2 regions of the Pandoraea faecigallinarum genome follow, and region 2 is predicted to be linked to the other one. Evidence: predicted binding sites of a transcription regulator. Region 2 holds the regulator's gene; the other holds the start of a gene.

Region 1 (4,142 bases), 2.0 Mb from region 2:
ATTACGACACGTATGTGGCGCACATGCAGGCCACACACCCGGATCGGCCGGTCATGAGCTACGAGGCGTTCTTCCGCGAGAGACAGGAAGCCCGTTACGGCGGCAAGAGCGGTGGCCGTTGCTGTTGAAGGACATTCGGCGATGTTACCGTTTATCCCTCGATGACGTCGCGAATGAAAAACACCCGGTGGAGATCCCACCGGGTGTCTTGTTTTCGCGACGTCGTTCGCCTTTGACCTTTGCCGGCCGGGTGCGCACGGCGTATGGCAGCCGACGCGACGCCGTCGTCACATCACCTTCGCACAGCGTTCGTGGGCCGCACTGCGACGGTAGCCGTCGAAGACCTGCGCGACCACGCGTACCAGCAAGCGACCCGCCGGCAGGACGCGCAGCCCGTGGGCGTCGATGGCAACGAGGCCGTCGGCGGCCAGATCGGCCAGTTCACCCAACTCGTTCGCGAAGTACGACACGAAGTCAACGCTGTGTGTCTGTTCGATGGTGCCGAAATCGAGCGCCATGTGACACATCAGACGCGAAATGACGTCACGCCGGATGTGGTCGTCCGCATCGAGCCGCACGCCCCGCGCGATGGCCAGTCCCCCGGCATCAATGGCGTCGTAATACGTTTTCAACGTCTTGGCGTTCTGCGCGTAGCTGTCGCCGATATGGCCGATGGCCGACATGCCCACACCGATGAGATCGCAATCGGCACGCGTGCTATATCCCTGGAAGTTGCGATGCAGGGTGCCCGCCGCCTGCGCGAGCGCGAGTTCGTCGTCGGGGCGGGCGAAGTGATCCATGCCGATGTAGACGTAACCGGCCGCGGTCAGGCGGGTAACGATGGTTTGCAGCAGCGCGAGCTTTTCCGGTCCGTCCGGCAGCGTATCCGGCAGGCAGCGCTGCATCTTGAACTGGCCGGGCAGATGCGCGTAGCTGAACACCGACAGTCGCTCGGGAGCCATCTCGATTACCGCGTCGAGCGTATTCGAAAACGACTCGGTCGTTTGATGCGGCAGGCCATAGATCAGATCGAAATTCACCGACTTGAAGCCGCAACCGCGCGCCGCGTCCAGTGTCGCTTCGACGAGCGCGCGTGGTTGCACGCGATGAATCGCTTCCTGAACGCGCGGGTCGAAGTCCTGCACGCCGATGGACAGACGATTAAAGCCGAGGGCACGCAGCGCGCGGATCGATGCCGGCCCCGCGCTGCGAGGATCGATCTCGATGGCGTACTCGGCGCTGTCGTCGTGCCCCATGACGAAGTGGCGCCCGATCGCATCGATGAGCGAGGCGATCTGTTCGAGCGACAGGAACGTCGGGGTGCCGCCACCCCAATGCATCTGGGCGAGCGCGCGCCCGGCGCCGAGCAGCGACGCCTGCCGCGCGATCTCGGCGTGCAGGCGTTCCACGTAGGCATCCGCATGCGCGCGATTGTTCGTGACGATCTTGGTGCACGCGCAGTAGAAGCACACCGTGTCGCAGAAGGGCACATGCGAATACAGGGAGACCGGCTTGCCGGTGCGCTTGGACTGGGCCGCGGCGCGCGCGTAATCGCTGGCGCTGAAATCGTCTCGGAACTGGAGCGCCGTGGGATATGACGTGTAACGCGGGCCGTTGACGTCGTAACGGCCGAGAAGGCGTGCGTCGAAGTGAAGTGGCGTGGTGTGCGCTGTGTGGGCCGTGGCGGTCTTGTGGTCGCCGGGCGCGTTGGCGCAAGGCGTCGACAAAATGGGAGTGGGGTTCATGACGAGGCCTGTAACAGTCGGTGGAGTCGGTGCAGCCGGTGACATTCGACTGTAGTGCCGCCGCGAGCGGCGTGTCGTGACCTGCGTCAAACACCCGGCGCGCGGCATGCATGCCGCGTGCGAACGGTGTCATGTGTTGTGCCATTGCGCAAAACTCGGCATCGGCGGCGCATTTGTGCGTTGACGTGCGCATGGGGCACGGCCGTCGTGCGTCAAAATCATTGCCGCGGCAGGCAAATTTTTGTCGCGTACGGTAAGCTAGCGCCTAATTGAAGTCCCCCGCCGTGTCGACAGCCCTGGCGGCACGCGCGAGGCTCGCCCCGGAACCGCCGGGGCGGCGGTCCGACCGGTGCCCGCGGGTATCCGCAGTGCCGGTACTTAGCCGGTCCGCCCATACTCGTTTTTGCCGGAACGACGCGGCATATCACGATCGGAAACAACATGGACCGTCTGCAATCGATGCGCGTTTTCGTCAAAGTGGCCGACAACGGGAGTTTCGCCCGTACGGCTGCCCAGATGGATCTGTCCGCCGCTGTCGTCACCCGGCACGTCGCAGAACTCGAATCGCACCTCGGCGTTCGCTTGCTCAATCGCACCACCCGCAGCCTGTCGCTCACCGGTGCCGGGCAGGTGTATCTCGAACGTTGCCGGCAGATCATCGACGAAGTCGACGAAGCCGATGCGCTGATTTCGAGCGCCTCTCGCGATCCCAAAGGCACATTGAAGGTCGTAGCGCCTGTCTCGTTCGGGGTGCGCAACCTCGCACCGCTCCTCAAGAAGTATCAGGAACTGCACCCGAAGGTGGTCGTGGATCTCACGCTGACCGACCGCGCGGTCGATCTGGTGGAAGAAGGTTACGACTGCGGCATTCTGCTCACACGCATGATCAACAGCGAAAGCCTGATCTCGCGCGTTCTGGCTGAAACGCGCGTGATGCTCTGCGCATCGCCGGCCTACATCGCCGAGCACGGCGAGCCGGTAACCCCGCAGGAGTTGGGCGAGCATGGGGTGCTGGGCCTGCCCAGCGAATTCTGGAGCGACGACCGCGTGTTCGCCGGGCCGGACGGCGAAGTTCGCGTGCGGGTGCAGAACAAGCTCATTTGCAACAACACGGCGCTGCTGCGTCAGTCGGTGCTGCTGGGACACGGCATTGCGTTTCTGCCGTCGTACCTCGTCGGCAACGATGTGCGCGACGGCGATCTCGTCGCGTTGATGCGCAACTATTCGCAAACGCCCATCGACGTCTCGCTCGTCTACCCGAGCCGTAAGTACCTCTCGGCGAAAACGCGCGGTTTCATCGATCTGACGGTCGAATACTTTCGCCAGAACGAGAGCATTTCGGCCGCCGAGCGCTGGGTGCCGCCGAAACTGTCCACTTCCGCCACACCTTCGACGCCGAATACCGAAATGCCCGTGTGACGCGGTTTGCATCCCAGGACGCAAAACGGCCACTCCCGCAAGGGAACCGGCCCCCAAGAGTTGGATTCATGTCCAAAACTATTGGGGGGCAGTTCAAAGGGAAGTGGCCGTTTTTTTATTGCCCCGGCGACACGGGGCAATGGCGACAAGGTGTGACAACCCCGGTAGAGCGGGTCAGAACGGTGCGTCGTCCTCGTCGAAGGCGGCATCGTCCGACTTGCCGGCCGTGGCCGACTTGGTCGCCGGCCTGGCCTTCGCGGCCGTCTTCTTGGCAGCGGCCTTCCTGGCCGGTGCCTTGGCCGCTGCGGTCTTCGTCGCCGTCTTGCGCGCCGGGGCGGCCTTCTCTTCGCCCTCGTCCGTTTCCGTGCCTGGCTTGGCTGCCGTCTTCTTCGGGGCCTTCGCTTCGAACTCGAAGCCGATCTTGCCGTCCTTCTGCTTGGCCAGATAGGCCTTGAACGTGCGGCCGGTGCGCGACGACTTGAAGTTCGTCAGCAGATCCGTCTTGCCCTCGGTGAGCAACTTGTGAATCTGTTCGCGCGAGATTTCCTGCTGGAGGATCACCTTGCCCGACGTGAAATCGCAGGTCTTCGGATTGGCCACGGCGTTCTCGCAGACGTAACGCATACCGTGCTCGAACACGCGTGCGTTGCACTTCGGGCAATGGCCGACCGGTTCCTGACCCGAGAAGTCCGGAGCTTCGCCGTCCTCGTCGCCGTTGTCCTGACCGAAGTCGAATTCGAGCTTGTAGCCCATTTCGTCATCGGGCGAGAGTTTGATGATGGCCGAGAACGGACGCCCCATCTTGCTGCGAAAGCCTGACAGCGGACCGATCGTCTTGTTCTTCAGAAGTTCTTCGACTTCCGGAATTTCGAACTGGCGTCCGCCCGGAATCTTCGAGATCGAGAAGTTGCACTTCGTACAGGCGAAACGACGGTAGTTCTCCTTGACCACGCCACCGCAATGCGGGCACGGCGTGCT
Region 2 (4,142 bases):
TCGCCGTCGATCGCACCGGACATGGGCTGCCCGGCGGCGGCTTCGTTCGCTGCCGAGTCGACAGCGTGCGGGGAAACCTCCTGCGCCAACGACGCTGCGGAATCTGCCGCATGCGTCGCGTCTTCTTCTATTCCGGCCGCTTGCCCGGCCTCATGTCCGACTTCGTGCCCTACACCCTGCGTATCTTGCGGCGAATCGTCGCCGACAGGAACCTCGGGCGCCGACACTTCGGAAAATTCCTCGTGTTGCAGGCTTTCCGCGTCTTCCAGCGGATGCGCATCGGTGGCTGCCAACGCACGGCCCGGCACGTCACCCCGCATTCCGCTCCGTGCCTCACCCGGCGCTTCGCCGTCAGCCGCGCCGGACACGTCCGGCACGTTGCCGCGCGGCGCATCGTCCTGCTCACTGACGTGTACCGGGACCGCGAGTTCCTCGGCATCCGGCGAATTTTCAGCAGACGTACCGGCATCCACTTCGGCCCTGGCCGCCACTTCCGCAGCCATCTCCGGCCCGGCCGTCACGACATCGACTGCTGGCGCCTCACCTTCGGCCATGACGGCATCGAGCAACGCCTCCTGCGTCAACGCCTCGCCGGCGGACGGTTGCGCACGCTGATCTTCCGGCAATCCTTGCGCAAGCGGCAGGTCGTCGGCCCGCGTCTGCGCGAGCAGCGCGAGGGCTTCGGCGTCGGCAACCGGCACGTCGTCCGACGTGGCCTCCCCGTCTTCACCGTCGGCACGTTCGCCGAATTCGATGTTCTGCTGCGCGAGCAGATCGATCTGCGCCTGAGCAGCCGGATCTTCGAGTGGCGGCAGCGCGTCGAGTGCGCGCAGACCGAGATCGTCCAGGAAGTCCTTGGTCGTGGCATACAAACCCGGCCGGCCGGGCACGTCACGATGACCAATGACCTCGATCCAGCCACGATCTTCGAGCTGCTTGATGATCTGCGTGTTGACCGTCACGCCGCGAATCTCTTCGATATCGCCGCGGGTGACCGGCTGACGATACGCAATGATCGCCAGTGTCTCCATCACGGCGCGCGAGTACTTCGGCGGCTTCTCCGGATTGAGGCGGTCAAGGTATTCACGCATGCGCGGACGGCTCTGGAAACGCCAGCCGGTGGCCAACGCCACCAATTCCACACCTCGGCCATCCCATTGCACGCGGATTTCCTCGAGTAGCGCGCGCACCGTGTCACCAGACACGGCGTCATTGAAAAGCTTGCGCAGATCGCCGACCTTGAGCGGTTCCTGCGCGCAAATCAACGCGGTCTCGAGGACGAGTTTCGCCTCTTGGGTATTCATGTGCGACTAAGCAGACCGGGGGCTTGGCAACCCGGTATCAGGAATAAATGGATGCTTGGAACACGAGAAACGGTCGCAGATGACAACCGCTTCGCATAAGCGCGCGCCCTATTGTGTTCGGTCGTAGTGACGGCGGCGCGACCAGAATGCTCGAACGACCTGCCGGGAAAACGCCCAGGCCGACAGTGCGGCGAGACGGACGTCCGGTATGAGCGCAATTATTACTGAAACACCGACGCCCGTAAAGCATCGTCGAAACCCTGACGTCTCGCCCATCGAAACGACGGGTCGACGCCTCATGGTAAACTCTCGAAATAACTTCAGGGGCCTCCATGACCACAGAGACCGGTCGCATTCCCGGCAACCCCATTCCGGTTGCCCAGCCTCGTTGTTCCACCTGCTCATTGGGGCAGTTCTGCCTGCCCGTCGGCATCCCTGAGCCGGAGCTGGAACGACTGGACGCACTCGTCAGCGAGCGCCGCCGCCTCAAGAAAGGCGAAGTGCTCTATCACGCCAACGACAACCTGAATGCTGTCTACGGCATTCGTTTCGGGTCGCTCAAGAGCTGTGTCACGGCCCCCGACGGCCGCGAGCAGGTCGTCGGCTTCCACCTTCAGGGCGAACTCATCGGTCTGGATGCCGTGGCCGACAACCATCATCCGAGTACCGCCATCGCGCTCGAAGACAGCGAGTTGTGTATCGCACGCTTCAATGAGCTGGAGACGCTGTCGCGTCAGGTACCCTCGCTGCAACGCCAGTTGCACCGCCTGATGAGCCAGGAAATACGTAACGAGCACCAGCAATTGCTCGCGCTCGGCACCATGCGCGCCGAAGAGCGTCTGGCTGTCTTTCTGCTGAATCTGTCCGAACGCCTTGCCGCGCGCGGCTATGCGGCCAACGAGTTCGTGTTGCGCATGAGCCGCGAAGAGATCGGAAGTTTCCTCGGACTCAAGCTGGAAACGGTCAGCCGCCTGTTCTCGCGTTTCGCGCAAAACGGCATGATCGAAATCCGTCAGCGTCACGTCAAGATCGTCGACGGTATCGCCCTGCGCGAACTCGCCGGCGTGCATCACTGCTGATGCCGGTTGCCGGGAGCGCACGAGCGCTCCCGCCGTCACCACCTGGCCTTCCCCACAACTCCCCGCAGGCCTTCCGGCAAGTTCGCCGATCCGGCAGACCCCCGGACGCGCAGCGCCGCTCGCACATTACCCATAAGCTACCGGCCCGCCTCGATCGATGCCTTGCGCCAGATCAAAGGTCGCTCACCGCGTCTGCACACCGCCAGCGAACACCCGCCGCCCCGAATCGCGGCGGCGTCGCGCTGGAATCACGCCGGGACCGCGCCGGAACCACCCTGAAATCGCGCAGAGAACGCCCGCGTTCGACAAGCCCGGGCAAACCCTCCATAATCGGCGCGTTCGCCGCTCGGCAGGGTTCTGGCCGGCATGTCGAACGATGGATCCCAACGATGGACCCCGACGGAGGCCGCCGTTATGCCCGCAGCGATATTTCTCAGCCCGGAAGACGCCGAGCACGCGTTCTACGAAGCGTTGCGTGCCGGTGACACGGATACGTTGATGGATGTCTGGTCGGAAGACGAAGAGGTTGTCTGCATCCATCCTTCAGGCCCCCGGCACGTCGGCCCGGCGGCCGTACGCACCAGTTGGCGGCAGATCCTCGCCAAAGGCGGTGTGCAGGTGACGGTCAGCCACCTACAGGTCGCCCATAACCCGCTTTGCGCCGTTCACAACGTGCTCGAGCAAATTCAGGTCGAAACGCACCCGGACGCGCGTTACGCCTTCGTGCTGGCCACCAACGTCTATCTCAAGGAAGCGGACGGTTGGCGGCTCGTGCTGCATCACGCCAGTCCAGCCATCGGCCACGACGACACAGGCTCCCAATTGCCCCGCGCCCACCGGCTGCATTGACTTCGGCATCTCTCGACATCTATCGGCACCTCTCGGCGTCTCGTTAGGCCCATCGCTATCTGTCCTGCGCCGGGGCCGGCCACAGCGTCTCCCAGTATGGCACCGGACTGAAACGCGCCTGCAGGAACTCAATGAACGCGTGCGTTTTCGGCGGCACGAACACCCGGCTCGGGTACACCGCCCAGATCGCAACCTCCTCGGCGAGCGGGTACGCTTGCAACACGGGCACCAATTCCCCGCGCTGCAAATGCGCCGCAATGTCCCACGTCGATTTGAGCGCGATCCCCAAACCGGCCAGCACGGCGTCGCGCAGGACTTCCCCGTTATCCGACACGAGCCGCCCCGCCACGCGCACACTTAGCGGGCCGCCCGGCGTGACGAACCGCCAGTCGCGCTGCTCTCCGAGCGTGAGGCATTCGTGCTGCGTAAGATCACTCGGGTGCCGCGGTGCGCCATGCGCCGCGAGATAGGCAGGCGACGCACACAGTGTCCGCCGATTCGCCGCGAGCTTTCGTGCGATGAGCGTCGAGTCGCGCAGCGCGCCCACGCGGATCGCCATGTCCACGCCTTCCTCCAGCAGATCGACGACCCGGTCCGTGAGCCGGAAATCCAGCGAAATACCGGGATAGCGCGCCAGAAATTCCGGCAATGCGGGCGAAATGTGCTGCCGGGCGAACGACGACGAACACGATACCCGTAACAGCCCCTGCGGCGCCGCGAATCCCTGCCCGACGCTCGCCAGCGCCTGGGCCTCGGCCGCGAGCAAGGCCTGCGCCTGCCCCAGGAAGACTTCGCCCTCCTGCGTCAACGCGACTCGCCGGGTCGTTCGGTGCAGCAGTCGGGCACCGAGCCCCCCCTCAAGCTGCGCGAGTCGCGTGCTGGCCGTTGCGGGCGACAACCCGCGCTCCCG

Evidence for each region. Region 2 encodes FNR, which switches genes on or off when oxygen is low (the NO sensors DNR and NnrR bind a similar motif). Its sites were predicted from a motif close to TTGATNNNNATCAA; they were not measured.
Region 1: hemN (oxygen-independent coproporphyrinogen III oxidase) is a predicted target of FNR. The motif match lies at 1,822-1,835, and genes of this name have one in related genera.

The regions. Positions count from the first base shown of each region.
Region 1 covers NZ_CP011807.3:147,749-151,890, forward strand. The annotation lists gene AB870_RS00605 (YbdD/YjiX family protein) at 1-128, shown strand, start outside; gene hemN (oxygen-independent coproporphyrinogen III oxidase) at 288-1,745, opposite strand; gene AB870_RS00615 (LysR family transcriptional regulator) at 2,187-3,164, shown strand; gene AB870_RS00620 (DNA topoisomerase III) at 3,339-4,142, opposite strand, start outside.
Region 2 covers NZ_CP011807.3:2,118,088-2,122,229, reverse strand. The annotation lists gene scpB (SMC-Scp complex subunit ScpB) at 1-1,304, opposite strand, end outside; gene fnr (fumarate/nitrate reduction transcriptional regulator Fnr) at 1,637-2,383, shown strand; gene AB870_RS09525 (YybH family protein) at 2,798-3,232, shown strand; gene AB870_RS09520 (LysR family transcriptional regulator) at 3,288-4,142, opposite strand, start outside.